Regions from separate parts of the Streptomyces sp. NPDC058773 genome, predicted to be linked through region 2. Evidence: riboswitches for the same ligand, from Rfam matches in the RefSeq annotation. Region 2 holds a riboswitch; each other region holds the start of a gene.
What was found. A riboswitch is a leader RNA that binds a small molecule or an ion and turns the genes downstream of it on or off. The one in region 2 is predicted to bind cobalamin.

Region 1: it holds a riboswitch for cobalamin, as region 2 does, so the genes downstream of both, ACFW5B_RS29435 (cobalamin biosynthesis protein) here and ACFW5B_RS24620 (ribonucleoside-diphosphate reductase subunit alpha) in region 2, are expected to answer to the same signal.
Region 3: it holds a riboswitch for cobalamin, as region 2 does, so the genes downstream of both, ACFW5B_RS29875 (prenyltransferase/squalene oxidase repeat-containing protein) here and ACFW5B_RS24620 (ribonucleoside-diphosphate reductase subunit alpha) in region 2, are expected to answer to the same signal.
Region 4: it holds a riboswitch for cobalamin, as region 2 does, so the genes downstream of both, metE (5-methyltetrahydropteroyltriglutamate--homocysteine S-methyltransferase) here and ACFW5B_RS24620 (ribonucleoside-diphosphate reductase subunit alpha) in region 2, are expected to answer to the same signal.

What each region holds. Positions count from the first base shown of each region.
Region 1 is NZ_JBHYPE010000047.1:32,652-39,638, forward strand. Features, by position in the region: gene ACFW5B_RS29425 (caspase family protein) at 1-2,446, opposite strand, end outside; gene ACFW5B_RS29430 (hypothetical protein) at 2,452-2,889, opposite strand; cobalamin riboswitch at 3,093-3,244, shown strand; gene ACFW5B_RS29435 (cobalamin biosynthesis protein) at 3,398-4,408, shown strand; gene ACFW5B_RS29440 (cobyric acid synthase) at 4,405-6,024, shown strand; gene ACFW5B_RS29445 (putative cobaltochelatase) at 6,080-6,987, shown strand, end outside.
Region 2 is NZ_JBHYPE010000031.1:50,689-57,675, forward strand. Features, by position in the region: gene ACFW5B_RS24610 (transglycosylase domain-containing protein) at 1-375, opposite strand, end outside; gene ACFW5B_RS24615 (ribonucleotide-diphosphate reductase subunit beta) at 507-1,610, opposite strand; gene ACFW5B_RS24620 (ribonucleoside-diphosphate reductase subunit alpha) at 1,610-4,033, opposite strand; cobalamin riboswitch at 4,191-4,355, opposite strand; gene ACFW5B_RS24625 (Uma2 family endonuclease) at 4,474-5,061, shown strand; gene mctP (monocarboxylate uptake permease MctP) at 5,139-6,824, opposite strand; gene ACFW5B_RS24635 (DUF3311 domain-containing protein) at 6,821-6,987, opposite strand, start outside.
Region 3 is NZ_JBHYPE010000049.1:33,710-40,696, forward strand. Features, by position in the region: gene ACFW5B_RS29855 (TetR family transcriptional regulator) at 1-283, shown strand, start outside; gene ACFW5B_RS29860 (ferredoxin) at 487-720, opposite strand; gene ACFW5B_RS29865 (aldehyde dehydrogenase) at 720-2,171, opposite strand; gene ACFW5B_RS29870 (MBL fold metallo-hydrolase) at 2,480-3,562, shown strand; cobalamin riboswitch at 3,799-3,959, shown strand; gene ACFW5B_RS29875 (prenyltransferase/squalene oxidase repeat-containing protein) at 4,129-5,451, shown strand; gene ACFW5B_RS29880 (SCO2322 family protein) at 5,451-6,149, shown strand; gene ACFW5B_RS29885 (CbiQ family ECF transporter T component) at 6,146-6,987, shown strand, end outside.
Region 4 is NZ_JBHYPE010000011.1:97,330-104,316, forward strand. Features, by position in the region: gene ACFW5B_RS12720 (DUF5825 family protein) at 1-236, shown strand, start outside; gene ACFW5B_RS12725 (DMT family transporter) at 494-1,468, opposite strand; gene metE (5-methyltetrahydropteroyltriglutamate--homocysteine S-methyltransferase) at 1,690-4,008, opposite strand; cobalamin riboswitch at 4,171-4,399, opposite strand; gene ACFW5B_RS12735 (class I SAM-dependent methyltransferase) at 5,110-5,784, shown strand; gene ACFW5B_RS12740 (hypothetical protein) at 5,846-6,280, opposite strand; gene ACFW5B_RS12745 (TetR/AcrR family transcriptional regulator) at 6,330-6,974, opposite strand.

The DNA.
Region 1 (6,987 bases), on a different contig from region 2:
GCTCCTCGACGAGGGCGCCGAGGGTGCGTTCCACGCCCGCCGCGCGCCCGCCCGTGCCGTCGTCCTGGTCGAGGATCAGCACGATGGCCTTGTTGGCGGCGGGTGACTTCTTCATCCTGCGGAGCGCGCGGGTCAGCGCCTCCTCCATCGCGGCGCCGTGCTCGACCAGTTCGCCGCCCGCGATCCGGTCCAGGGCGGCCCGGCCGGGGGCCGGTGACGCGCTGCCGAGCGGGACGAGTTCCCGCACCGCGTCGGGGTCGGTCGGGTGCGCGCGGTCCGGGAAGGCCCACAGGCCGTAGGTGTGGCGGGGGCCGACCATCTCCAGGGCGCGGCCGGCCGCGCGCAGGGCGGTCGGGAGCCGGCCGCCGTCCGCCATGGAGGTGGAGGTGTCGAGGAGGATCAGCACCTGGCTGGTTTTCTGTGCCTTGTCGTAGCCGTCCAGCACCTGGGACACCTGGTCCGGGTCCGCGCGGAAGGGGACGGCCGGGGCGGCCGGGGTGGCCTCCGCGCGGCTGTCCAGCAGCGGTGAGCCGGTTCCCGGGCCGCTGTCCGACACCCCGCGGTAGCCCTGGGCGGTGAGCGTGCGCCCGCCGCCGTCCGGGGCGCGCAGCCAGGTCGCGAAGCGGGCCACCGCGGCCTTCCGCGGGGTGGCGTCCGTGGTGCCGCGCCAGCCGACCCGGATCAGGGGGTGGTCGAGGGCGGGGACGTTGCGGGGGTAGTAGGCGATGTAGCGGTCGCGGAGCGGGAGCGGGGCGTCCAGGGCCGGGCAACTGCCGACGGCGCGGCCCAGGTTGTAGTCGGCGAGGGACTTCTCCGAGACCAGGGGCGCGGACCTCGTACGGTCGACGGAGCCGGCGCCGTCCGCGTCGGGGCGCAGCGAACACAGCAGTTCGGTGCTGCCCGCGAACTGGCTGCCCGGGGCGGACAGCCGCTCCTCCGCCTGCCGGGCGCGAGCGGGGTCGGGCACACCGGACGACGCGGGGTCCGCGCCGTCGTGGGCGAGGTAGAGACCGAGGGTGTGCAGCAGTCCGGTGCCGGAGAGCACCGGGCTCGGCCGCAGCAGCCGCAGGTCGTGGTGGTCGCGGTCGGTGGCGGTGAGCAGTTGCCGCCAGGAGGCTCCGGCCGGTTCGACGTCGTCCGGGCGCCGGCCCGCCGGGATGCCGACGACCAGGGGGGTGTAGGCGACCGGGGCGCCGTAGTGCAGGGTCGCCGGGGAGTCCTTGGCGGGCATACCGCGGCGGGCCTCGTCGTAGTCGGCGGTGGATTCGGGGATCCAGATGTCGGGCTGCGGTCCGGTCCGGTAGAGGGGGTCGGTGCCCTTGTCGCCCGCTTCGCCCTTCCCGGTGCCGTGGGCCGCGCCCTGCCAGCGGGCGGCGGCCGCGAAGCCCTGGTCGACCTGGTCCCGGGCGGCTGAGTAGACGGTGATCTGGGCACGCCGGCAGCCGTCGGGGAGGTCGCCCTCGCCGTCGAGGGGGCGGGTGTTGGCGTCGGACATCTCGTAGTCGAAGGCCGCCCGGCGCAGCGCGGGTTCGGCCTCGGGGGCGGTGAGCAGCCGCAGTTCGAGGGCGGGCGGGCAGGCCTCGGTGCCGTGCGGGAGGCAGAGCAGGGCGACACCCGCGCCGGCCGGGACGAGAACGGTCGCCAGCACCATCAGGATGCGGAACCAGTGCCGCACCGAGGCGTTGAGCCGGCGGCGCAGGCGGATCCGCAGCGGGGTGGGCGGCCGGACCCCGGGGGTGGCGAAGGACAGGATGACGTCGTCGACGGTGTTCTGCTTGGCCGAGCGGGGCTCCCAGACGTCGCCCATCGGGGTGCGCTCACCGGCCAGTTGCCCCCGCAGCTCCCGGACGAGGTCCTCGAAGGTGACGAACGGCTTGCCGGGGACGCCCTGTTCCAGGGTCTGCCGCAGGGCGCGGGTGAAGAGGGTGCCGCCGGTGGGCTCCTCGCCGCTGAAGATACGGCGGTTGGGCTGCGCGGCCATCAGCAGCGACATCGGGGTGCGGCAGAGGTGGAAGGCCTCCCCGGCGTTGCCGGCGTAACAGCACTCCAGGACGATCACGATCCGGTCGGCCCGTGCGTTGTCCAAGTAGGGCAGCACCATGTCCTGCCAGGAGACGGTCTTGTGGCGCCGTTCCGACGCGCCGACCATGAGCTGGAGGTTGCCGCCGTCCCGGCCCACCCGGCCGTGGCCGCTGAAGTACACCAGCAGCAGTCCGCGGGCCTCCTGGGTGACGGCGTCCAGGGCCTGTTCGACCTCCCACGGCTCCTGGGGGCGGCAGATGACGACCTCGCCCTTGGTGAACAGGTCGGTGCCGGGGGCGAGCAGGACGCGTTCCAGCTCCTGGGGGTTGTCCCGTACGGCGGGCAGCGGCCGCAGGTGCCGGTAGTCGTCGACGCAGATCAGCAGCGCCCGGTTGACCTTGCCCCGTGCGTCGTATTCGGACATCCGGCTCAGTCCCCGGCGGTGCTGCCGCTCCCGTTCGCCGGGCTGCCGGGATCGGGGTGTCCGGGGGCCGGGGCGTCCGGCCCCTGGTCGCCGAGTGCGCGCAGGGCGCCGTCCCCGTCGGCGACCGCCACCGCGGGCCGTTCGCCGGTGTCGCGTTCCTCCTTGCGGCGGCGCAGCCACTCGCGCAGCGCGATTCCCATGCTCTTGGAGATCTCGGCGGCGACCGCGCCGACCACGACCAGGATCAGGTCGTCGACGCCGATGGCCATGTCGCCGGGGCCCTCGTCGCGCTCCACCGCCGGCCGGAGTTCCCAGTCGTGCGGCCGGCCGTTCAGCCAGGGCTCGCGCTCCAGCCACGCCTTGAGGTCCTCGGCGTCCTGGTCAGGATTGTTGGTGCCCGAGATCCTGATACGGATCTCATGACGGTCAGCGCGCTGCGGCATCCCCCGGCCCCCTTCCGGCGGCCCCGTCGCCGCCGTGCACCAGATAGTGACGCGGGATCAGGTCCGCGGGCAACCGTCCGTGACCTCTCTGCCACGCTGTGGCGTGCACCACAGCGCCTGCAGCGGGGCTGCGCTGCAGGTCAAGGGTGAGTTGACGGGCGTTCGCGGGCCGTGGTGGACTGCCGGGGCCATTCGGCGACAGCTGAGGAAGTCCGGTGCGAATCCGGCGCGGTCCCGCCACTGTCACCGGGGAGCGTTCCTCCAGCGGAGGCCACGGTCCAGTACGCGCACGTCATCACGGCGTACGCGGGACGGGAAGGCCGGAGGACACGCCGATCCGGGAGCCAGGAGACTCGTGTCGCCGTCACGTCGAGCCAGGGCGCGGACCCTGAGTGAGGACATACCGTCATGCCCGGCTGCCCGTCGAGATCCCCTCTGCCCGCTGTCGCAGGTCTCCTCCGAGGCCGGGCGGCACGTCACGAACTCGCCCTGGCTGCGGTCTGATCCGGTGCGCGGCGAACACGCGGGATATGCGTGCGGCGCGGCCCTCGGCTTTCTCGGTGACCTGATCGCGGCAGACCCCCGGCGCGGCCATCCGGTGGCCGCGTTCGGCCGGGCCGCGGGCGCCGTCGAACGCCGGCTGTGGCGCGACCACCGTGCCTTCGGGGCGGCGCACACCGTGCTGTGCGCGGGCGGTGCCGCGGCCGGCGCCGCGCTGCTGCGGCGTGCCGTGCGGGGTTCGGCTTCCGCTTCTCCGCTGTCGCTCCGTGGTGGTGCGGGGGTCGCGCTGACCGCGGCGACGGTCTGGGCCGTGCTGGGCGGCACCTCGCTCGGCCGGGAGGCGCGGGCCGTCGGCGGGGCGCTGACGGCGGGTGACCTGGACGTGGCTCGGGAGCGGCTGCCGCATCTGTGCGGGCGCGATCCGCAGGCGCTGGACGGGCCGCAGATGGCCCGTGCGGTGGTGGAGTCGGTCGCCGAGAACACCTCCGACGCGGTGGTCGGCGCCCTGGTATGGGGCGCGTTGGGCGGAGTGCCCGGCTTGGTGGCGTTCCGCGCGGTGAACACCCTGGACGCGATGGTGGGGCACAAGTCGCCGCGCTACCGCCGCTTCGGCTGGGCCGCGGCCCGGCTCGACGACCTCGCCGGCTGGCCCGGCTCCCGGCTGACCGCCGCGCTGACCGTGCTCGCGGGCCCCGACCGGCGCGGTGCGCTGCGGGCCTGGCGGGCGGACGGAGCTGCCCATCCGAGCCCCAACGCGGGCCCGGTGGAGGCGTCGTTCGCGGGTGCGCTGGGCGTACGGCTGGGCGGCACACTGGCGTACGGCGGGCGGGTGGAGCACCGTCCGGTGCTGAACGGCGCGGCACCGCCGGTGGCGGTGGACGACATCGAGCGCGCGGTGCGGCTCTCCCGCCGGGTGAGTGTGCTGGCGCTGGCGACGACGGTGGCGGCGCGACTGGTGGCCGGTGCGGCCACACGGGCACGGGTGCCGGGGTCCCGGCGCGGGAGGAGGAACCGGTGAACGGGCGGGGCAAGGCATCCGGCGGGGCCGTCGGCGGCGGGCTGCTGGTGGCCGGGACGACGTCGGACGCCGGCAAGAGCGTGGTGACGGCGGGCATCTGCCGCTGGCTGGTCCGGCAGGGCGTCCGGGTGGCGCCCTTCAAGGCACAGAACATGTCGCTGAATTCGTTCGTCACCCGTGAGGGCGCGGAGATCGGACGGGCCCAGGCGATGCAGGCGGCCGCGGCGCGGGTGGAGCCGACCGCGCTGATGAACCCCGTGCTGCTCAAGCCGGGCGGCGACCGCAGCAGCCAGGTGGTGCTGCTGGGGAAGCCGGTGGGGGAGCTGAGTGCCCGGGGGTACTTCGGGGAGTCCGGGGGGTCGTCCCCCGGGGAGACGCCGTACGCGGGCGGGCGGGAGCAGTTGCTCGGCACGGTGACCGACTGCCTGGCCGAGCTGCGGCGTACCCATGACGCGGTGATCTGCGAGGGCGCCGGCAGTCCCGCCGAGATCAATCTGCGGCGTACCGACATCGTGAACATGGGCCTCGCACGGGCCGCCCGTATCCCGGCGGTCGTGGTCGGTGACATCGACCGCGGCGGGGTGTTCGCCTCGTTCTTCGGCACCACCGCACTGCTGTCCAAAGAGGACCAGGCCCTGGTCGCCGGGTATCTGGTCAACAAGTTCCGCGGCGATGTGACGCTGCTGGAGCCGGGCCTGGAGATGCTGCGCGGCCTCACGGGGCGGCAGACGCTGGGCGTGCTGCCCTTCGCGCACGGGCTCGGCATCGACGAGGAGGACGGGATGGGGGTCCCCCCTGCTCGAACGAAGTCGAGAGCTTGGGGGAGGGTGTCGCTGCGCGGCGCGGTGCGCGAGAGCGTGGTCGCGCCGCCGCACGGCGCGGATGTACTGCGGGTCGCGGTCTGTGCCGTACCGCTGATGTCGAACTTCACGGACGTGGACGCGCTGGCCGCCGAACCGGGCGTGGTGGTGCGGTTCGTGGACCGCGCCGAGGAGCTGGCCGACGCCGATCTGGTGGTGCTGCCGGGGACCCGGGGCACGGTCCGGGCGCTGGCGTGGCTGCGGGAGCGCGGTCTGGCGGACGCGATCGCCCGGCGGGCCGCCGAGGGGCGCCCGGTGCTGGGCATCTGCGGCGGCTTCCAGATGCTGGGCGAGCGCATCGAGGACGAGGTCGAGTCGAAGGCGGGCGTGGTCGACGGGCTGGGGCTGCTGCCCGTACGGGTGCGGTTCGCGGCGGAGAAGACGCTCGCGCGGCCGGCCGGCGAGGCGCTGGGCGAGCCGGTGGAGGGCTACGAGATCCACCACGGTGTCGCCGAAGTGACCGGCGGGGAGGAAGAGTTCCTGGACGGCTGCCGGGCCGGCTCCGTATGGGGCACGCACTGGCACGGGTCCCTGGAGAGCGACGGCTTCCGCCGGGCCTTCCTGCGGCGGGTCGCGGCGGACGCGGGGCGGGCGTTCGTCCCGGCCCCCGACACCCGTTTCGGCGTGCTGCGCGAGGAACAGCTGGACCGGCTGGGCGATCTGATCGAGGAGCACGCGGATACCGGCGCGCTGCTGCGGCTGATCGAGGAAGGGGTGCCGGAGGGACTGCCGTTCGTGCCTCCGGGGGCGCCATGAGGGGTACGCACAGGACGAATACGGAGCTCGACGGCGACGTGGAGGACGACACAGCATGACGACCGCGCACAACACGACCCCGCAGTACCCCTTCACCGCGGTGGTCGGGATGGCTGATCTGCGGCTCGCGCTGCTGCTGAACGCGGTGAGCCCCGCGGTCGGCGGGGTGCTGGTCCGGGGCGAGAAGGGCACCGCCAAGAGCACCGCCGTCCGGGCGCTGTCGGCGCTGATGCCGGCCGTGGACGTGATCAGCGGCTGCCGCTTCGCCTGCGCCCCGGCCGCGCCGGACCCCGGCTGTCCCGACGGGCCGCACGGGACGGGCGGCGTCGAGGAGCGCCCGACGCGGATGGTCGAACTTCCCGTCGGCGCCTCGGAGGACCGGCTGGTCGGCGCGCTGGACATCGAGCGGGCGCTGTCGGAGGGCGTGAAGGCGTTCGAGCCGGGCCTGCTGGCGGACGCGCACCGCGGCATCCTGTACGTCGACGAGGTCAATCTGCTCCATGACCACCTCGTGGACCTGCTGCTGGACGCGGCCGCCATGGGTGCCTCGTACGTGGAGCGCGAGGGCGTCTCCGTACGGCACGCGGCCCGCTTCCTGCTCGTCGGGACGATGAACCCCGAAGAGGGCGAGCTGCGGCCGCAGTTGCTGGACCGCTTCGGGCTCACGGTCGAGGTGGCTGCCTCCCGCGAGCCCGACGAGCGGGTTTCGGTGGTCCGGCGGCGGCTGGCCTACGACGCCGATCCGGCGGGTTTCGCGGCGGAGTGGGCGGCCGAGGAGGACGCGCTGCGCGCGCGGATCGCCGCGGCCCGGGAGCTGCTGCCGCGGGTGACGCTGGGCGACGCGGCGCTCCGGCAGATCGCGGCGACCTGCGCCGCGTTCGAGGTGGACGGGATGCGCGCGGACATCGTGATGGCGCGTACCGCCACCGCGCTGGCCGCGTGGGCGGGGCGGACGGACGTCCT
Region 2 (6,987 bases):
GACCACGGCGCGGCCGATGCCCTTGAAGGAGACCCCGGAGTCGCTGTAGAACGTGGCGTTCTCCGCCGCGATCACGGAATTCTCCACGGAGTCGGGCACCTTGTCGAGGGTGACGTTCTGCCGGTTGACGGCACCCACGCTCACCATTTCGCTGCCGTCCGCCCAGTAATAGACGGTGGCCTCCCGGCCCGCCAGTTCGTTCTCGTCCGGCACGTCGATCTTCGCGTACACCACGGCGAACAACCCGGCCAGGCCGAGGATGCCGAGCGCGAGGAGCCCGAGCCACTGGCGCCATGACGGCAGCCAGCGGCGCGGGCCCTGTCGCCCCCGCCGCGGATAGTCGAGGAACCGGCGACTCCCCTTCATTGCCTTCATGCCCGGTGAGATGTGGCGGCCATGAATCCGGTTGCCGAGCTAACAGAACGCTCACAATCGGCCTGCAGCCGGCGTGTCACCAGGGTGAAGGGGCGCCGCGGATGGCGCGGGAGGACGGTTCCTGACGGTGCCTAGAAGTCGTCGTCGAAGGAGACCGAACCCTCGACGGCGACCTGGTAGGCGGACGCCCGGCGCTCGAAGAAGTTGGTCAGCTCCTGGACGTTCTGCAGCTCCATGAAGGAGAACGGGTTCTCCGAGCCGTAGACCGGCGCGAAACCGAGCCGCTGCAGCCGCTGGTCGGCGACGCACTGCAGGTACTCGCGCATCGACGCGGTGTTCATGCCCGGCAGGCCGTCACCGCACAGGTCGCGGCCGAACTGCAGCTCCGCCTCGACGGCCTCCTTGAGCATCTCGGTGACCTGCTGCTCCAGCGCGTCGTCGAAGAGGTCGGGCTCCTCCTCGCGGACGGTGTCCACCACCGAGAACGCGAACTCCATGTGCATGGACTCGTCGCGGAAGACCCAGTTGGTGCCGGTGGCCAGCCCGTGCAGCAGCCCGCGGGAGCGGAACCAGTACACGTACGCGAAGGCGCCGTAGAAGAACAGCCCCTCGATGCAGGCCGCGAAGCAGATGAGGTTCAGCAGGAAGCGGCGCCGGTCGGCCCTGGACTCCAGCCGGTCGATGCGCTCGACCGAGTCCATCCACTTGAAGCAGAACTCCGCCTTCTCCCGGATGGACGGGATGTTCTCCACCGCGGCGAATGCCGCCGCACGGTCGTCCGGGTCGGGGAGGTAGGTGTCCAGCAGCGTCAGATAGAACTGGACGTGCACGGCCTCCTCGAAGAGCTGACGGCTCAGGTACAGCCGCGCCTCGGGGGAGTTGATGTGCTTGTAGAGCGTCAGCACGAGGTTGTTGGCCACGATCGAGTCGCCGGTCGCGAAGAACGCCACCAGCCGGCCGATCATGTGCTGCTCACCCGGCGAGAGCTTGGCGAGGTCGGCGACGTCGGAGTGGAGGTCGACCTCCTCCACGGTCCAGGTGTTCTTGATGGCGTCCCGGTAGCGGTCGTAGAACTCCGGGTACCGCATGGGCCGCAGGGTCAGCTCGAAGCCGGGGTCCAGGAGGTTCTTCTCGCCGGTGGTCGCGGTGTGGGCCGCCGCGGCGCTGGGCTCGGCGGGGCTTTCGGCGCGCAGCGCCGTCGTTGAGGGGCGGTGGTCGGGCGACGGGTTGGGCATTACTGGCAGGCCTCGCAGGACTCGGGGTTTTCCAGGGAGCAGGCGACCGCCTCGGGGTCGGCCACCGGAAGCTGTGCGGGAACGGTCGCGGCGCGCGCGGACTGCGCGATCCGGGTCGCCGGACGCGAACGCAGGTAGTACGTCGTCTTGATGCCGCGCTTCCAGGCGTAGGCGTACATCGAGCTGAGCTTGCCGATGGTCGGCGACGCCATGAAGAGGTTCAGCGACTGGCTCTGGTCGAGGTAGGGCGTACGGGCCGCGGCCATGTCGATCAGCGCGCGCTGCGGGATCTCCCAGGCCGTGCGGTACCGCGCCCGGACCTCCTCCGGAATCCACGCGACGTCCTGCACCGAGCCGTTGGCCTCGCGCAGCGCGTCCCGGGTCCGGGCGTCCCACAGCCCCAGCGCCTTGAGCTCCTCGATCAGATACGCGTTGACCTGGAGGAACTCACCGGACAGCGTCTCGCGCTTGAAGAGGTTGGAGACCTGCGGCTCGATGCACTCGTACACGCCCGCGATCGAGGCGATGGTCGCGGTCGGCGCGATCGCCAGCAGCAGCGAGTTGCGCATACCGGTGGTGGCGATCCGGGCGCGTAGCGCCGCCCAGCGGTCCGCCCAGCGCGGCTCGGCGTCCGGGTAGTGGTCCGGGTGCAGCACACCGCGGGCGGTGCGGGTCGCGGACCACGCCGGGTGCGGGCCGTGCCGCTCGGCGAGGTCGGCGGACGCCTCGTAGGCGGCGAGCATGATCCGCTCGGAGATATGGGTCGACAGCTCCTGCGCCTCGGGCGAGTCGAAGGGCAGCCGCAGCCGGAAGAAGACGTCCTGCAGACCCATCAGGCCCAGGCCGACCGGGCGCCAGCGGGAGTTGGAGGCGCCGGCCTGCTCGGTCGGGTAGAAGTTGATGTCCACCACGCGGTCGAGGAAGGTGACGGCGGTGCGGACGGTCGCGTCCAGCCGCTCCCAGTCCATCTCCCCGTTGTCGCCGAGATGCGCCGCGAGGTTGACCGACCCCAGGTTGCAGACCGCGGTCTCCCCGTCGTTCGTCACCTCCAGGATCTCCGTGCACAGGTTGGACGAGTGCACGACCTGGCCGGGCTCGGCGGTCTGGTTGGCGGTGCGGTTGGCGGCGTCCTTGAACGTCATCCAGCCGTTGCCGGTCTGCGCCAGGGTGCGCATCATGCGGGAGTACAGCACCCGCGCCGGGATCTGCTTCAGCGCCCGGCCCTCGGCCTCCAGCTTCCGGTAGGCGGCGTCGAACTCCTCGCCCCACAGGTCCACCAGCTCAGGGGCGTCCGACGGCGAGAACAGCGACCAGTCGGTGTCGTCCGCCACCCGGCGCATGAACTCGTCCGGGATCCAGTGCGCGATGTTCAGGTTGTGCGTACGGCGCGCCTCCTCACCGGTGTTGTCGCGCAGCTCCAGGAACTCCTCGATGTCCGCGTGCCAGGTCTCCAGGTAGACGCAGGCGGCGCCCTTGCGCCGGCCGCCCTGGTTCACGGCCGCGACCGAGGCGTCCAGGGTGCGCAGGAACGGCACGATGCCGTTGGAGTGCCCGTTGGTGCCGCGGATCAGCGAACCGCGGGCGCGGATGCGGGAGTACGACAGCCCGATGCCGCCGGCGTGCTTGGAGAGCCGGGCGACCTGGTGGTAGCGGTCGTAGATGGAGTCCAGCTCGTCCAGCGGCGAGTCCAGCAGATAGCAGGACGACATCTGCGGGTGGCGGGTGCCGGAGTTGAAGAGGGTGGGGGAGGAGGGGAGGTAGGACAGCGAGCTGGTGAGCCGGTAGAGCTCGGCCACGTCGGCCAGCGCGCGGTCGCCGTGGTCCTCGGCGAGGCCGCAGGCCACCCGGAGCAGAAAGTGCTGCGGGGTCTCGATGACCTGACGGGTGGTGGGGTGCCGCAGCAGGTAGCGGGAGTGCAGGGTGCGCAGCCCGAAGTACCCGAAGCGGTCGTCGGCCCCGTCGGCGAGCGCCCGGTCGACCAGCGCGTCCAGCCGGGCGGCATGGGCCCGTACGAACTCCGCGGTCTCGTCGGCGATCAGCCCTTCGCGGTGGCCGACCTCGACGGAGGCGGAGAAGGCGACCGCCCCCTGTCCGGCGGCCTCCTCCGAGATCGCGAGGGTGAGCAGTCGCGCCGCGAGCTTGGAGTACTGCGGCTCGTCACCGATCAGACCGGCCGCGGCATCGGTGGCCAGCGACCGCAGTTCGGCCTCGTCGGAGCCAGGGTGCCGGCCGCGCAGCGCGGCGGCGGCCACCTTGCCGGGGTCGGTCGCGGTCAGGTCCTCGGTCAGCCGGGTCAGGGTGCGCAGCAGCGCGACCCCCGGCCCGTCCTCGCCCGGTCCGCCGTCGGCGGAACCGGGAGGCGTGTCCACCACGGGCGGCACGGCCTCGGCGTCTGACGCGGGTTCCGTTGGCGCGATGGTCACGTGGTGCTCTCCCTACACTCGGCGGGGCCGGGAGAGCGGGCGCGACGGGCGCGCGGGCATGCGGCACCCCGTGACGGCAGGGGTGCGCGGGCGCACCGCGCGGCATCCATCGGCCCAACCCTCGGGGCCCGGGACGTATCGACGCCCGCACCCATGGCGGTACGGACGTACCGTCGGCAGGTCCTCGGACTGCACGGGCGCGCCCCCGGGGCCGTTATCCGGCCGGTCGGACGCGCTCCTACACCGTTGCGGGACAGTTCCGGATTCCCACCGGATTCCCCTGCGACGACAGCGAGGACGAGCATACATGTGGTGGTGGCCCCTCAGGCGCACCCCCATATCTAGTGTGTCGTGCGTCATCGCGCGGTGGCTGTCAGTGGCCTCGGCTATGGTCGGTGACACGTTCTCTGTTCCGTCCCGTGGAAGAAGGAGAAGGCCTCATGACCGCGCTCGCCGACCGTCCGCACATCATGGAGACCGAGCATTTCGAAGAGGCCGCCCGGATACTCGCCCGCCGGGAAGAAGGCGCGCGGTTGGAACTCATCGACGGGAAGGTCAAGAGCAAGCCCATGCCGGACGGCGATCACGGTCGGATCATCGAGTGGTTGACGCGCCTCTGCATCCAGTCACGCCCTGAGCTGTGGCTCTATCCGGACCAGGGGCTCAAGGTGGAGGAGTACCGCAGCGGCCGGGCCCGGCCGGACGGGGCACTCTCCGTCAGTGGCGCCTTCGTCGGCAAGGGTGAATGGGCGGACCCTGAACCGGTGTTGATGGTCGTCGAGGTCACCTCCTCCGATTCCGACACGCACCAGCGTGACCGCGTGGAGAAGCCCCGCGCCTATGCGGGAGCCGGGATCCCGCTCTATCTGCTCATCGACCGGCAGGAGGGCCAGGTGTCGCTCTACAGCGACCCCGATGGGACCCGCTACGAGGACGTCCGCACCGTGCCGTACGGCAAGCCCCTCCACCTCCCCGACCCCGTCGGCATCACGCTCGAAACCGAGCAGTTGAAGGACTGGACCGGCTGAAGCGGTGTACGACAACGGGCCGCCGCGTCCCCGGGGGAACGTGACGGCCCGTTGCCGGAAGCCGGGCGGCCGGTGGGTCAGTGTCCGGCCGGTGCCCCCGCGGTGGCGGGTGGGAGGTCGACGGTGACGCCCTGGTCGCCGGCGTCCGCCGTGTAGTCGGCGGGGCTGGTCTCGTCGATGCCGTCGGGGGCCTTCGCGGCCTTCAGGGCGAAGGTGAGGACGACCGTGACGACCACGTTCAGGACGAAGGCGGTCAGACCGATGTAGCCGATCTCGCCGATGCCGGGGATCTCCGCGCTGGAGCCGCCGAAGTGCTTCTGGGTCGGGCTGGCGACGCCGTAGGCCGCGAGGGTGCCGTAGAGCATGCCGACCGCCCAGCCGGTGAGCAGCGCCCAGCGGTGGAACCAGCGGGTGAACAGCCCGCCGACCAGGGACGGCATGGTCTGCAGGATCCAGATGCCGCCCAGCAGCTGGAAGTTGATGGCGACGGTCTTGTCCATGGTGAGGACGAAGACCAGCGCGCCGACCTTCACCAGCAGCGAGACCAGCTTGGCGACCTTGTGCTCCTGCTCGGGAGTGGCGGCCGGCTTCAGGAAGTCCTTGTAGACGTTGCGGGTGAAGAGGTTGGCCGCGGCGATCGACATGATGGCCGCGGGCACCAGCGCGCCGATGCCGATCGCGGCGAACGCCACCCCGGAGAACCAGCTCGGGAACATGTCCTCGAACAGCTGCGGAATGGCCAGCTGCGGGTTGCCCTGGATGTCCGTACCGGCCTTGATCGCCATGAAGCCGAGCAGCGCCAGGAGGCCCAGCATCAGGGAGTACAGCGGCAGGATCGTGGTGTTGCGGCGGATCACGTTGCGGCTGCGCGAGGACAGCGTCGCGGTGATCGAGTGCGGGTACATGAAGAGCGCCAGCGCCGAGCCGAGCGCCAGAGTGGCGTACGCCCACTGGGCGTTGGGCCCGCTGGCCAGCTCGCCGCGCGGTTTGCCGGGGACGGGGCCGGGCTGGGCGAGCGCCTTGCCGGCCGAGTCGAAGATCGCGTCGAAGCCGCCCAGCTTGATCGGGATGTAGATGATGGCCACGGCGATGACGAGATAGATCAGCCCGTCCTTGACGAACGCGATCAGTGCCGGCGCCCGCAGCCCCGAGGAGTAGGTGTACGCGGCCAGTACGGCGAACGCGATCAGCAGCGGCAGGTCCTTGACGAACCAGTTGGTGTTCTCGCCGCCGCCGATGCCCATCACGTCCAGGACGGCCTGGATGCCGACCAGTTGGAGGGCGATGTAGGGCATCGTGGCCAGGATGCCGGTGAGCGCCACGGCCAGCGACAGGCCCTTGGAGCCGAAGCGGCCGCGGACGAAGTCGGAGGTGGTGACGTACCCGTGTTTGTGCGAGACCGACCACAGCCGGGGCAGGAAGGTGAAGATCAGCGGGTAGACCAGGATGGTGTAGGGCACGGCGAAGAAACCGGACGCGCCCGCCGCGTAGATCGCCGCCGGGACGGCCACGAACGTGTACGCGGTGTAGAGGTCGCCGCCCAGCAGGAACCAGGTCACCCAGGTGCCGAAGCTGCGGCCGCCCAGGCCCCATTCGTCGAGGTTCTCGGACTGCTCGGCCTTGCGCCAGCGCGCGGCCATGAAGCCCATGACCGTGACGGCCAGGAAGAAGAAGACGAAGACGGCCAGTGCGACGCCGTTGACGCCGTGCGTCTGGGAGGCGGCGAGTGCGCCCGGGGCGAGCGGCGCGGTCGTGGGAGTCACTGGGCACCTCCCTTGCGGGCGCGCCGCTCACGCTGCACGAGCGTGTAGGCGACGGTGGTGAGCGCGGTCGAGATCAGCACCCACAGCATCTGGTACCAGTAGAAGAACGGAATCCCGATGAACTTCGGCTCGATCCGGGCGTACGAGTTCACCCAGAGCATCG
Region 3 (6,987 bases), on a different contig from region 2:
TCTGGCGGACGCGATGGTGCGCGCGCTGACCTTCGCGGACCGGTCGGTGAGCCCGGAGGTGGACACCGTGTCCCGGCTGACGACGGCGATCATCCTGGACGCGATGGGGCTGGACGCCCCGCCCACCCCCGAACAGCTCTCCGCGGTCCGGGTCATCGAGCACACCTGGCACTCGGCCCTGATCACCTGGCTGTCGGGCCGGGCCTCGATCGCCCAGGTGAAGATAGACATCGAGACGGTGTGCCGGCTGATCGAGGTCACATCGCCGGAGCGGGGGCGCTGACTCGCCGGTCCCTCACGGTCCGCGGGCGCTGACTCCGCCCCCCCGCCGGTGAGCGTGGGCCCCGCCCCGGAAGCGGACGTTAACTCCGCCGCCGCTGCGGGTAGTTGGCCCGCAAGGGGCCCACCGGCCCCCTACGGGACACCGCCCCACACCCCCTACGGGCCCCGCCCCGGGGCTTTCGCCCCGCACCCCGGGCCCGCCCCTCACTCCTCCGGAGGGAAGACCGCCTCGCCGCTGTCGGCCACGGTGAGGGTGATCGCCTCCACGGGGCACCCCTCGGCCGCCGCCAGCACGTTCTCGGCGGCGTCCGTCTCCGGTGCCACCGGGTGCGACTGCCGGGCCGAGTCCAGCCGGAAGCCGTCCGGGGCCGCGGCCGCGCACATCCCCGACCCGATGCAGACGTTCCGGTCCACCACCACCTCCCAGCGGTCCCCCATCAGGCACCCGCCGGCAGATGGATCATCTTGTGCTCCAGGTATTCGCCGAAGCCCTCGGGCCCGAATTCCCGCCCGATACCGGAGTTCTTGTAGCCGCCGAACGGACCGAGCATGTCGATGCTGAAGGTGTTCACCGAGTACGTACCGGTGCGCACCTGCCGGGCGATCTCGATGCCGTGGTCGACATCGGCCGTCCACACCGAGCCGGAGAGCCCGTAGTCGGAGTCGTTGGCGATCCGCACCGCCTCCGCCTCGTCGTCGTACGGCAGCAGGCAGATGACCGGGCCGAAGATCTCCTCGCGGGCGATCCGCATGCCGTTGGACACCTCGCCGAAGAGCGTCGGCTCGACGTACCAGCCGGTGGTCTGCCCCTTCGGGCGGCCGCCGCCGGTCAGCACCTTGGCGCCCTCCCGCTGACCGAGCGCGATGTAGTCGAGTGAGCGCTGCTGCTGGCGACGGGCGACCAGCGGGCCGACCTCGGTGGCCGGATCGAGCGGGTCGCCGACGGTGAGCGCCGAGGCCGCCGCGGTGAACCGTTCGGCGATCTCGTCATAGTGGCCGCGCGGGGCGAGAATCCGCGTCTGGGCCACACAGGCCTGGCCGTTGATCATCCAGGCGAACGGCACGATCCCGGCCACCGCCGCGTCCAGATCCGCGTCCGGCAGGATCACCGCGGCCGACTTGCCGCCGAGCTCCAGCGTGACCCGGCTGAGGTTGCGGGCCGCGACCTCCATGACCCGCTTGCCGGCCGCCACAGAGCCGGTGAACGACACCTTGTCCACGCCCGGGTGCCCGACCAGGTATTCGCTCACCTCGCGGTCCGCGGGCAGGATCGACAGCACGCCGTCCGGCAGCCCGGCCTCGGTGGCGATCTCCGCGAGGAGGTACGCATCGAGCGGCGTCTCCGGCGACACCTTCAGCACCACCGAGCAGCCGGCCAGCAGCGCCGGCGCGAGCTTGGCGGCGGCGGTGAACTGCGGGACGTTCCACGGCACCACGGCCGCGACCACACCGGCCGGCTCCCGGCGCACCAGCAGCTGCCCGAGCACCCCGCTGCGGCGCTCCTCGAACGGGAAGTCACGGGCCACCGTGAGCGCCGCGTCCCACACCAGCATCGCGGCCAGCGACTGCACCATGACGCCGGAGGTGAACGGGGTGCCGTTCTCCGCGCTGATGACCTTGGCGATCTCCTCACTGCGGGCCGCGAAGGCGTCCTTGATGCGGGCCACCACCGCGATCCGGTCCGCCAGCGGGGCGTTCGCCCACACCCCGGACGCGAAGGACGTACGGGCCGCGGTCACCGCACGGTCGACATCGGCCCGCGAGGCGTGCGGTACCCGGCCGATGACCTCTTCGGTGTGCGGCGAGACGACCTCGATCGTGTCCCGGCCGGCCGGGTCGGCCCACTCACCGCCTATGTAGAGCTTTCCGTGCTCGACGAGGTCGCTCATCGCTGCCGCCTCCTGCGGGTTGGCCGCCTGTCCGGCGATCCCTGCCGGTTCCGGTGGTTGCTGACGTGCGTGGGACGTTGCCGACGTACGGGGGACGCGTGTGCCGGCAGACCATCGGGTGCTGATGCGGCGGGGTGGGTCCCCCGCACCGCATCAGGAACTGATACCAGTTCTAGTTGGAGGAGTCCACGGCGCCGACCGAATCCCGACTCCACCGCGCGGGCAGGGCACTTCAGGACACTTTGAAACCAGTTCTAGTTATAGTGAGGCCGGGTACCGGGTGTATGGCACACCGAAAGGGGACCGGGATGACCACACAGGTGACCGACCACAAGGGCGGGGTGTGGAGCATCGCCGTCCCCATCCCGGACAACCCGCTCGGTCACACCCTCGTCCACCTCCTGGAGACCGACCGGGGGCCGGTGCTCATCGACACCGGCTGGGACGACCCGGACTCCTGGGACACCCTCGTCGCCGGCGTCACCGCCTGCGGATTCGCCCTCACCGACCTCCACGGCGTCCTGATCACCCACCACCATCCGGACCACCACGGCCTGTCCGCCAAGGTCCGGGAGGCCTCCGGCGCCTGGATCGCGATGCATGCCGCCGACACCGCGGTGGTCCGCCGCACCCGCGCCGCCGAACCGGGCCAGTGGCTCGACTACCTGCTCGCCAAGCTCACGGCGGCGGGCGCACCGGACGAGCATCTGGCACCCCTGCGGACCGCACGCGCCACCGGGGGCGGCCGGAAGCTGCCCGGCCGGCGGGCCGCGCTGCCGGACCGCGGGATCGACCCCGGTGAACTCCTCGGCCTGCCGGGGCGCCGGGTGCGCGCCATCTGGACGCCCGGCCACACCCCCGGGCATGTGTGCCTCCACCTGGAGGAGGAGCATCCCTCGGCGCGCACCCCCGGCTTCGGCCGGCTGTTCTCCGGCGATCATCTGCTGCCCGGCATCACCCCGCACATCGGCCTGTACGAGGCTCCGGACGGTGACGATGGGCCGCCCGGCCCGCACGGCATGGGGAGCCCGGGCGAGGACGCCGATCCGCTCGGTGACTACCTCGACTCCCTCGAACGCGTCGGCCGGCTCGCGCCCGCCGAGGTGCTGCCCGCGCACCAGCACGCCTTCACCGACGCCGGCGGGCGGGTGCGGGCGCTGCTCGCCCACCACGAGGAGCGGCTGGCCCGGCTGCGGGACCTGCTCCGGGAACCGCGGACCGTATGGGAGCTGGCCGTGGCCATGGAGTGGAACCGGCCCTGGGAGCAGATTCCTTACGGCTCCCGCAACATCGCCGTATCGGAGGCGGAGGCCCATCTGCGGCGGCTGGTGAAGCTGGGGCGGGCGGAGTGGGTGCCGGGGTCCGATCCGGTGCGGTATCGCGCGGTGTGAGGGCGGGGGCTATCCGGCGGGCGGGCCGGTTCGGTGGTGGGCGGTTCCGGTGCGGCGGGCGGGGGCGGTTCGGTGGGAGGGGCGGTTCGGTGGGAGGGGCGGTTCGGTGGGAGGGGCGGTTCGGTGGGAGGGGCGGTTCGGTGGGAGGGGCGGTTCGCACGCCCGGTTCGTATCCGCCCGGCTCGCGGCTGATTCCGCCGGCTCGTACGTGCGAGCGAGCGCCCTACGGGTGCCGGTTAAGGTGTGCGGGACAATTTCATCCGTACCCGATCGGGGAAAGCCGGTGGAAATCCGGCGCTGACCCGCAACCGTGAGAACGGACCCTCCGCAGGCGCCGGCCGGCCCGGCGGGGGCGGCCGTACGAGCCGGAGCACCCGAAGGGGCACAACCAAGGCTCCCGCCACCGGAAACGTCCGCCACAGGGACGGCCGGTGCGCGGCACCGTCGAGGTATACGGAGCTGAGCCCGGTGCCACCGCGTCCATGATCCCTGGGATCGGCGCGCGGGTGGCCGGCCGAGCGCGGCTGCGTACATCGCCGCGACCCGACCCGAGAGGCACCGACCCGATGGCCCCCATGGCTTCCATGGCTCACCAGGCCCCCCTGACGCACCCCGTCGCCTTCCTGGCGCGCCGCGCCGCCACGGCGCTGGCCGCCGCGGTGGTGCTGGGCGCGGCCGCTGCCCCCGCCGCGTACGCCGCCGAGTCCCCGTCCGCGTCCGCGAAGAAGCTGCCGGACGGCCTCTACGGCACCACGGACCCGAAGTACGACGGGGTCTGGCGGCAGTCGCTCGCGCTGCTGGCGCAGGACTCGGTGGGGCTGCGGCCCGCGGCGTCCGCCGTGCGCTGGCTGGCCGGGCAGCAGTGCGCCGACGGCGCGTTCACCGCCTTCCGCGCCGACCCCGGCAAGGCCTGTGACGCCAAGACCATGCGGGACACCAATCAGACGGCCGCCGCGGTGCAGGCGCTGGCCGCGCTCGGCGGGCACGGCGAGGCCGTGAAGAAGGCCGTGGACTGGCTGAAGTCGGTGCAGAACGACGACGGCGGCTGGAGCTCGATGCCCGGTTCGGCGAGCGACGCCAACTCCACGTCCGTGGTCATCGGCGCGCTCGCGGCGGCGGGTGAGAAGCCGCAGTCGGTGACGTCGAAGAAGGGCGGCAAGACCCCCTACGACGGGCTGCTCACCTTCCAGCTGGGCTGCGACGAGAAGGAGGGCGAGCGCGGCGCGTTCACCTTCCAGCTCAAGGGCGCCGCCCCGAACGCCGACGCCACCGCGGCCGCCGCCACCGGAGCGCTCGGCAAGGGCTTTGTCGTCGCGCCCGCCGGCCCGCGGGCCAACACCCCGGTCAAGGCGCTGAACTGCAAGGACGGCGGGGACAAGCAGGCAGAGAAGGTCGATGAGGCGGGCAAGGGCGATCCGGGGCAGGCCGCGGAGGGCGGTGCCGCCTACCTCGTCGCGCAGCTCGACAAGAATGGGCAGCATCTGCTGTCCGCGATGCCGGGCGCCGAGAAGCAGCCCGATGTCGGCAACACCGCCGACGCCGTGGTGGCGCTGGCGGCCGGCGGGCACGGTGCCGCCGCCGCGAAGCCGCTGAAGTGGCTGGAGAAGAACGCGGCGGACTGGGCGAAGCAGAGCGGCCCCGCCGCGTACGCGCAGCTGGTGCTGGCCGCGCACGCCACCGGCACCGACCCGCGCTCCTTCGGCGGCACCGACCTGGTGGCCGCGCTCAACGCCACCGGCCCCAAGCCGGGCGCCGCACCCGCGAAGGACTCCGGGGACGACGCTTCGGACGGCGGCGGGATGGGCATGTGGTGGGTCATCGGTGTCGGTCTCGCCCTCGGCGCCGGCATCGGGTTCCTGCTGAGCGGCCGTAAGAAGAGCCGGCTCTGATGCGGCGCACCAGGATCGCCGCGGCCGTGCTGCTGGCCGGTACGGTCACCGGCCTGGCCGCCGGGCCCGCGCAGGCGCAGGAGTACCGCTACTGGTCGTTCTGGGACGGCAAGGGCAGTTCCTGGACGTATGCCACCGAAGGGCCGGCCACGCTGCGGCCGGCCGACGGAGCGGTCCAGGGCTTCCGCTTCACCGTCGGCGCCGACTCCGCCGCGGCCGGAAAGCCGCGCGCGGCCGCCGACTTCGACGCGATCTGCCGGAACACCCCGGCCGAGGACGGCCGCAAGCGGATCGGCATCGTCCTGGACTTCGGCACCACGGCGGACGCGCCCGGCGGCGAACGGCCGCCGAAGGCCAGGACGGAGTGTGCGCGGGTGCCGGAGGACGCCTCGGCGGGCGAGGCGCTGGCCGCGGTCGCCCGGCGGCTGCGCTATGACGCCAACGCCCTGCTGTGCGCCATCGCCGGCTACCCGAAGGCGGGATGCGCGGAGGCCGTGAGCGGATCGCGGGACGGGGCGAAGAGGTCCGGGACTTCGGCTGCGTCCTCCGCGGGGGCGGCGGGGGACCGTGACGGTGCGAAGGACGGGGGCGGCGGGAGCGGTGACGGCGGGCCGTCCGCCGGGCTGCTCGGTGGGGTCGCGGCCGTCGTCGTGCTGGGTGCGGCAGCGGTGTGGCAGGCACGCCGCCGACGCGGATGAGCGCCCCGCAGGCGACCCGTACCACCGCGCTGCACGCCGGCGCCTGGTGGGTGTGGGCGCTGGGCCTGGCCACCGCGGCCTCCCGCACCACCGACCCGCTGTTGCTGGGGCTGCTGGTGGGGGTGGCCGGTTATGTGGTCGCGGCCCGTCGCACGGATGCGCCGTGGGCCCGCTCGTACGGCGCGTTCGTCAAGCTCGGGCTGGTCGTGATCGCCGTCCGGCTGGTCTTCGCCTTCTTCCTCGGCTCGCCGGTCCCCGGTACGCACACCCTCGTCACCCTGCCCGAAGTGCCGCTGCCGGACTGGGCGAAGGGCGTCCGGATCGGCGGCCGGGTCACCGCGGAGGGCATGGTCTTCGCCCTGTACGACGGGCTGAAACTGGCCACCCTCCTCATCTGTGTCGGCGCCGCCAACGCGCTGGCCAATCCCGCCCGGCTGCTGAAGTCCCTGCCCGGCGCGCTGTACGAAGCGGGCGTCGCGGTCGTCGTCGCGATGACCTTCGCACCGAATCTGGTCGCCGACGTCCAGCGGCTGCGCGCCGCCCGCCGGCTGCGCGGGCGTCCCGACCGCGGGGTCAAGGCGCTCCTCCAGGTCGGACTGCCCGTGCTGGAGGGCGCGTTGGAGCGGTCGGTGGCGCTGGCCGCCGCCATGGACGCACGGGGCTACGGCCGCAGCGCCCAGGTTCCGCCCTCCGTCCGCCACACCACGTCCGTGCTCACCCTCGGCGGGCTGCTCGGCGTCTGCGCCGGGACCTATGGGCTGTTGGGCGACACCGGCGGCGGTTACGGGCTGCCGCTGCTGGTCGCCGGGCTGGCGGCGGCGCTCGCCGGGCTGTGGCT
Region 4 (6,987 bases), on a different contig from region 2:
CCGGCTTCGTCCAGATCCGCGACCGCCGCTGGGGCGAACTGCGCCGTTTCACCGCCGAGGAGCCCGAATACCAGGAGGCGATCACCCGGCTCTCCTACGGAGCGCCGCTCCGCACCGTGCCGAAGGCCATCGCCGCCGACTTCCTGACGGAGCGCCTGGCGGCCCGAACCGGCCCCCTGCTGTGGTGGCTGCCGTACCGGGTGAACCGGTGGATACAGGAGGCGATGGCCATCTGAGGCCCGCGGCGGAGCGGCCGGCCCCGCGGTCCCGGTACGTGCGGAGGGCATCCGGACACCAAGCCGTATGCGCCCACCGCCAAAAAGCCGGGCACGGGCGGCGCGGCCGCCACCGTGAAGATCTCCAGGAGCGGCCCCGGCGGCGCCACGAAGGGCGAGGCCGGTCCGCGATCGACCGCAAGGACAGCTCCGAAGCGGAGACGTACAAGAACGCCTTCAGCTCCGCGGTGGACGAGTGGGAGAGCGACGCCGAACCTTCAAGTCCGTGTGCCCCTGGGGGTGTCCGCCCCGGCCGCGGACACCTCGGCATCGCCCCGCCCGGCCGCACGGTCCTCGCCCGGACCCTCCGGGACCCGCGCCCGCGCCTTCCCCCGCATCCGCGACACCGCGACTCCGGAGAGGCAGAGCAGACCGCCGAGGAGGGTCAGCCGGCCGGGAACCTCGCCGAGCAGCAGCCACGACAGGAAGACCACGATGACCGGCACCGCGTAGGTCGTGGCGCCCATCTTCCCGACCGTCGTACGGGACACCGCATAGGCCCACGTGGTGAACGCCAGGGCGGTCGGGAAGACACCCAGGTACACCATCTGCAGCGTCGCCGGCAGCGGGGCCCGGCTCACCTGCGACACCAGCTCACCGGCGAACGGCAGACAGGCCACCGCTCCGGCGAGCGCGCCGAACGTCGTCACCTGCGTCGGCGTGGCATGCAGCAGCGTCGGCTTCTGCAGCACCACCCCCACCGCGTACGCCAGCGCCGCTAACAGACACAGCAGCACACCGAGAAGCGACGAGGTGCCGCCGCCGGACATCGACAGTCCGACCACCACGGCCCCGGCGAACGACACCGCCATGCCCGCCATCAGCTTGGGCGGGAACCCCTCCTTCAGCAGCCACCCGCCCAGCAGCGCCATCAGGATCGGCCCGACATTGACGACCAGCGAAGCCGTCCCGGCATCCACATGCCGCTCACCCCAGTTGAGCGCGACCATGTAGGCGCCGAACCACAGCACCCCCGACGTGACGATGCCGAGCCGGGCCTCGCGGGGCGGGAGCCCCTCACGCCGGACCAACAGCAGGACACCGAGCACGACGGAGGCCACCACCAGTCTGCCCAGGGCGAGCGCACCGGGCCCGAAGTAGTCGGCGGAGCTGCGGATGGCGATGAACGACGACGCCCACAGCACGACGGTGACGGACGCCGCGGCGAGCGCGCGGCCATCCGGTTTGCTCACGGACCCGGCATCGCCGTCCGCCGCTCCAGTTCCCACCTGCCGGCTCACTCTTGTGCCCTCCCTGGTGCTCTTCGCGCACGCCCGCCGCGCACACGTCAACTGTCAGCCTCCAAGAGCCGGTACCACACTGACAAACGAATAGTGGAGGCTGGTCAGGAGGGGGTGTGCCCGATACGGCCGGGTGGGCGCGCGGCCACTCGCCCACCCGGCCGCCGACGGCATCAGGAGCCCGACAGCTCCGCGCGGACGGTACGCGCAGCGGCCACCAGATGCTCCAGCGAGGCACGCGTCTCGGGCCAGCCGCGGGTCTTCAGGCCGCAGTCCGGATTGACCCACAGACGTGCGGCGGGAATCGCCTCAAGTCCCTTGCGCAGCAAGGCGGCTGCCTCGTCCGCGCTCGGGACGCGCGGCGAGTGGATGTCGTAGACACCGGGCCCGGCCTCGCGCGGATAGCCGTGTGCGGCCAGCTCCCGGGCCACCTGCATACGGGAGCGGGCGGCCTCCAGGCTGATGACATCCGCGTCCAGGTCGTCGATGGCCTGCACGATGTCACCGAACTCGGCGTAGCACATATGCGTATGGATCTGGGTACGGTCCCGCACCCCGCTGGTGGTCAGCCGGAACGCCTCGGTGGCCCAGGCCAGATACGCGCCATGGTCGGCCGCCCGCAGCGGCAGCGTCTCACGCAGCGCGGGCTCATCGACCTGGATGACCGAAGTCCCCGCCGCCTCCAGGTCGTTGACCTCCTCGCGCAGTGCCAGCGCCACCTGGCGGGCGGTGTCCCCGAGCGGCTGGTCGTCGCGCACGAACGACCAGGCGAGCATGGTGACCGGTCCGGTGAGCATGCCCTTGACGGGGCGGGTGGTCCGCGCCTGGGCGTAGGAGGTCCAGCGGACCGTCATCGGCTCGGGCCGGGAGATGTCACCGGCCAGGACCGGCGGGCGGACATAACGGGTGCCGTAGGACTGCACCCAGCCGTGCCGGGTGGCGAGGTAGCCGGTGAGCTGCTCGGCGAAGTACTGCACCATGTCGTTGCGCTCGGGCTCGCCGTGCACCAAAACATCCAGACCGGCCTTCTCCTGGAAGGCGAGCACCTCACGGATCTCGGCCTCGATGCGTTCCTCGTACCCGGCCGTGTCGGTCCGCCCGGCCCGCAGATCGGCGCGCGCGGACCGCAGTTCGCCGGTCTGCGGAAAGGAACCGATGGTCGTCGTCGGCAGCAGCGGCAGCCCGAGGTGGGCCCGCTGGGCGGCCGCGCGGTCGGCGTACGGCTGGGCGCGGCGGCCGTCGGCGTCGGTGACGGCGGCGGCCCGTGCGCGTACGGCCGGGTCGTGGGTGAGCCCGGAGTTCGCCCGGGAGGCCAGATCGGCGCGGTTCGCGGCGAGTTCGGCGGCGATGGTGTCGGTGCCCTGAGCCAGGCCCCGTGCCAGCGTCACCAGCTCGGTGGTCTTCTGCTTGGCGAAGGCCAGCCAGCGGAGGATCTGCGGATCGATGTCACGCTCGACGGCGGCGTCCAGCGGTACGTGCAGCAGCGAGCAGGACGCGGCCACATCGACCCGGCCGGCGAGACCGAGCAGGGTGCCGAGGGTGGCCAGCGACTTCTCCAGATCGTTGATCCAGATGTTGCGGCCGTCGACCACACCCGCCACCAGGCGCTTCCCCGGCAGTCCGCCGACGGCCGCCAGCGCGTCGAGGTTGGCCGCGGCGGCATCGGTGAAGTCCAGCGCCAGCCCGTCCACCGGAGCCTTGGCCAGAACGGGCAGGGCCTCGCCGAGCCGGTCGAAGTACGAGGCGACCAGGAGCTTCGGGCGGTCGGTGAGAGCGGCCAGGTCGCGATAGGCCCGCCCGGCGGCGTTCAGCTCGGCCGGACTGCGGTCCTGGACGAGAGCGGGCTCATCGAGCTGCACCCACTCGGCGCCGGCGGCCCGCAGATCCGCGAGGACCTCGGCGTAGACCGGCAGCAACCGGTCGAGCAGCGTCAGCGGCTCGAAGTCCGCGGCCACGCCCGGAGCGGGCTTCGCCAGCAGCAGATAGGTGACCGGCCCGACCAGAACCGGCCGCGCGTCGAGACCGAGCGCCAGCGCTTCCCTGAGCTCCGCCACCTGCTTCCCGGAATGCGCACCGAAGACGACATCGGGACCCAACTCCGGTACCAAGTAGTGGTAGTTGGTGTTGAACCACTTGGTCATCTCCAGCGGCGCCAGGTCCTGCGTCCCCCGCGCCATCGCGAAATAGCCGTCCAGGGCGTCGGCCGCGACCGCATCCCGGTGCCGGTGCGGCACGGCCCCGACCATGACACTGGTGTCCAGCACATGGTCGTAGTACGAGAAGTCCCCGGTGGGTACCTCCTGGATACCGGCGCCGGCCAACTGCCGCCAGTGCGACCGACGGAGCGCGCGGGCGGTCCCCTCAAGGACATCGGCACTGACCGTGCCCTTCCAGTACCCCTCCACGGCCTTCTTCAGTTCCCGGTTCTGCCCCTGGCGGGGATAGCCGTACACGGTGGCCAGGGCTGCCGCGGCTGCGGGCTTTGCTGTCACGGAACTCTCCTTCGCGAAGTGTTTCCTGCAGGTCCCGGGAACGGAACGAGAAGCGCGAAGGGATGACGACCGGGCGGAACCACGGCGCGCTCACGACGCACGTGTCCACCTGATATGTACGCCGACCCGCCCTCGAGGTCACCGGGATCTCCGTCCACGCATGGGCGCGCACGGGCAACGGGCAGGTCTTCGGACTCGTGAGCACGCCTGCCGGTCTCTTCCGGCGGACACCTACTGACCGTCGCTTCCCAGATCCGCGACCCGGATCCAGTGCGTATGACGGCGGTCGTTCCCACTCACCGCTGCGGGGCAGTCCCGGATTCCCACCGGGTTCCCTCTTACGACGCAACCCGCCTGGCAGACGGGGCGAACCAGTTACCCGGCCAGCGTAGAACGCGACGTGGGTGTCGGGCGGCTTCGGGGGCGTGACGGGGTGTGAGATGGGACACGGGCTTCCGGTCGAGAGCGACGCCCGCAGGTGTCCGGAGAGTAGGACAGGCTCCGGCCCCTTTGGTTCCTAACCTGCAGTCGTGTCACCGACGAGAGGAAGAAGGCCGTGCAGACCGCTGTCACCACCCCCACGGGAAACGTCGGCCGCCATGTTGTCGCCACTCTGCTCCGCGCCGGGGTCCGGCCGCGTGTCCTGCTGCGCGATCCCCCCGTCTGCTGTCGCCCACCTGGTCCGGACGCTGTGTGCAAGCGGTTCATGGGCCGGCCGACCTGACCTGGCGCCAGGTCGGCGCCATCCTGACCGCTGCCACCGGTCGACAGATCACCGTCGAGTAGATCAGCGACGACGCGATGCACACCCAGCTCCAGCAGGCGGGGATGCCCGACAGCCTGGTCGAGGCCGTAGCGGTCGAGGGCCAACGGCACCACCCGTTGCATGAGTTGCAGGAATCGGGGCTCCACCAGGCGCAGCAGAAGGGGAAGGCAGTGGCTGTGTTCCTCGGCCAGGTGGGCGTGGCCGGCGACCGGGGTTCGGCTGGCCCCCCTCACCGAGTTCCGCGGTGAAGGCTGCCGCCTCCTGCGGAGTGCGTCCGGGCGCGTGAGGTTGAGCGCGCAGCCCGCAGAAGGCGTGAAGTTTGGTGGACTGGGCGCATGACGCCCTTACCGCAGCGAGTCATCCGCGCGCTCGACCGGTTCAATGCCGCCCACCCCTGGGACCACAACGCTCACTACCACCGGTGGATCCTGCGGCAACTCCCCAAGCGCTACGACTGCGCCCTGGATGTCGGCTGCGGCAGCGGCGATCTGGCCCGGCGCCTGGCCGTCCGCGCCCATGAGGTCCAGGCGATCGACTCCGACCCGGTGATCGTCTCCCGCGCGCAGCAGCTGACCCCGCCGGTGACCCCGGTGACGTTCACGGTCGCGGACGCCCTGACCGGCATCCCCGCACGCTCCTACGACGTCATCACCTGCGTCGCCACCCTCCATCATCTGCCCTTCACCGAGGCGCTCGGCGTCTTCGGCCGGCACCTGGCGCCTGGGGGAACTCTGGTTGTCCTGGGTCTCTGCCGAGCGCAAACCGCCGCCGACTATCTGCTCGGCGGCGTCGCCGCCCCGCTGAACGCCGTCACGGGCCTGCTCAAGAACAGGGGTCGCCGGGAGCCCTGCCGCCCGGTCTCGATGACGGCCCTGACCCGCCCGGCGGATATGACCTTCGCCGAGATCGCCGATGGGGCCCGAGAAGCCCTGCCCGGTGTGCGGCTGCGCCGTCGGCTGTTCTGGCGGTACACGCTCGTGTGGCGGCGCCCTTTTGCGTCGGGGGCTTGAGGAGCGTGCGTTCCTCGCCCGGGGCCTGAGGAGCGTACGTTCCTCATCTCGGCCGAGGGGGTCAGGAGGTGAGTCTGGCCCTGGTGTCCACCAGTCGCGGTTCGCGGTCCTCAGCCACACAGCTCAAGGCTTCCCGGACCGCGAGGGCGCCGAGGCGTGTGAAGGTCGTCTCGCAGCTGTCGACCCAGTGCCAGGACATGGCGCGCACGAGGACCCGGGCGCGCACCGGAGCACCCGGGTGGGGGTCGGGCGCGCCGGAGCCCGCGGCGGCCAGCTCGCGCAACACGCCCTGGATGAGGGCCCGTTCGTACTCCGGTGACGGTTCGGGCTCAGCGGTGCACGTGAACTCGACGGACGAGGAGACGCCCGCCGGTACCGGCTCGAAGTCCAGCTCCACGCGTCCGTAGGTGGGTGCGCACGCCCCGATCGTCTGCCGGGAGTGCACCCTCACTCCCCGTACGGCGCGCGGGAGTGCAGCGGTCGGTGTGTCGGTCATCGCCGGTACCGTACGTGCCGCGGCGGGCGAGGGTATTGAAAGGCGCCGCTCAACTTCGGCGCGGCCGAGATCCGGAGGGGCGTGGTGCATCCTTCGCCCCGTGCCAGGTCAGGACCGACTCGACGAAGGTGGTGAGCCGTTCGCCGATGTGGGCCACGCTGCCGTTCTGCGCGCTGACCTGGGCTCCCTCCAGGGCGAAGGTGAGTTCCGCCGCGGCCCCTTCGGGGTCGGTGAGGCCGGCGGCGGCGCACATGGCGGTGAGGCGGCGGAGTTGCCGCGCCTTGTGTGCCTCGATCACCTGACGCGCGGGGTGGGAGCGATCGGGCAGTTCGGCAATGGAGTTGACGAAGGGGCAGCCGCGGTGCGAGAGCGCCGACAGGGTGTCGGCGACGAATGCGGCCACGCCCTTGATCTGCGCCCGGGGATCGTCCGGCCACCGTTCCTCGATCGTGTCGAACGCCGAGCTGTAGTCGGCCGCGACGATGCGCAGCCACTGCGCCACCAGTTCGTCCTTGGTGCCGAAGTGCCGGTACAGCGCGGCTTTGGTGGTCCCCGCCTTCTCCGCGACGGCCTGGACGCCGACGCCCCTGATCCCCTCGGAGTGGAACAACTCCTCGGCCGCATCGAGGATGCGCTCGCGGGGCGGCAGTTTGGCCACCCGCTCCGCGCGGCCCGGCCGCACCGTGTCCGCCATGCCCGACCCTCCC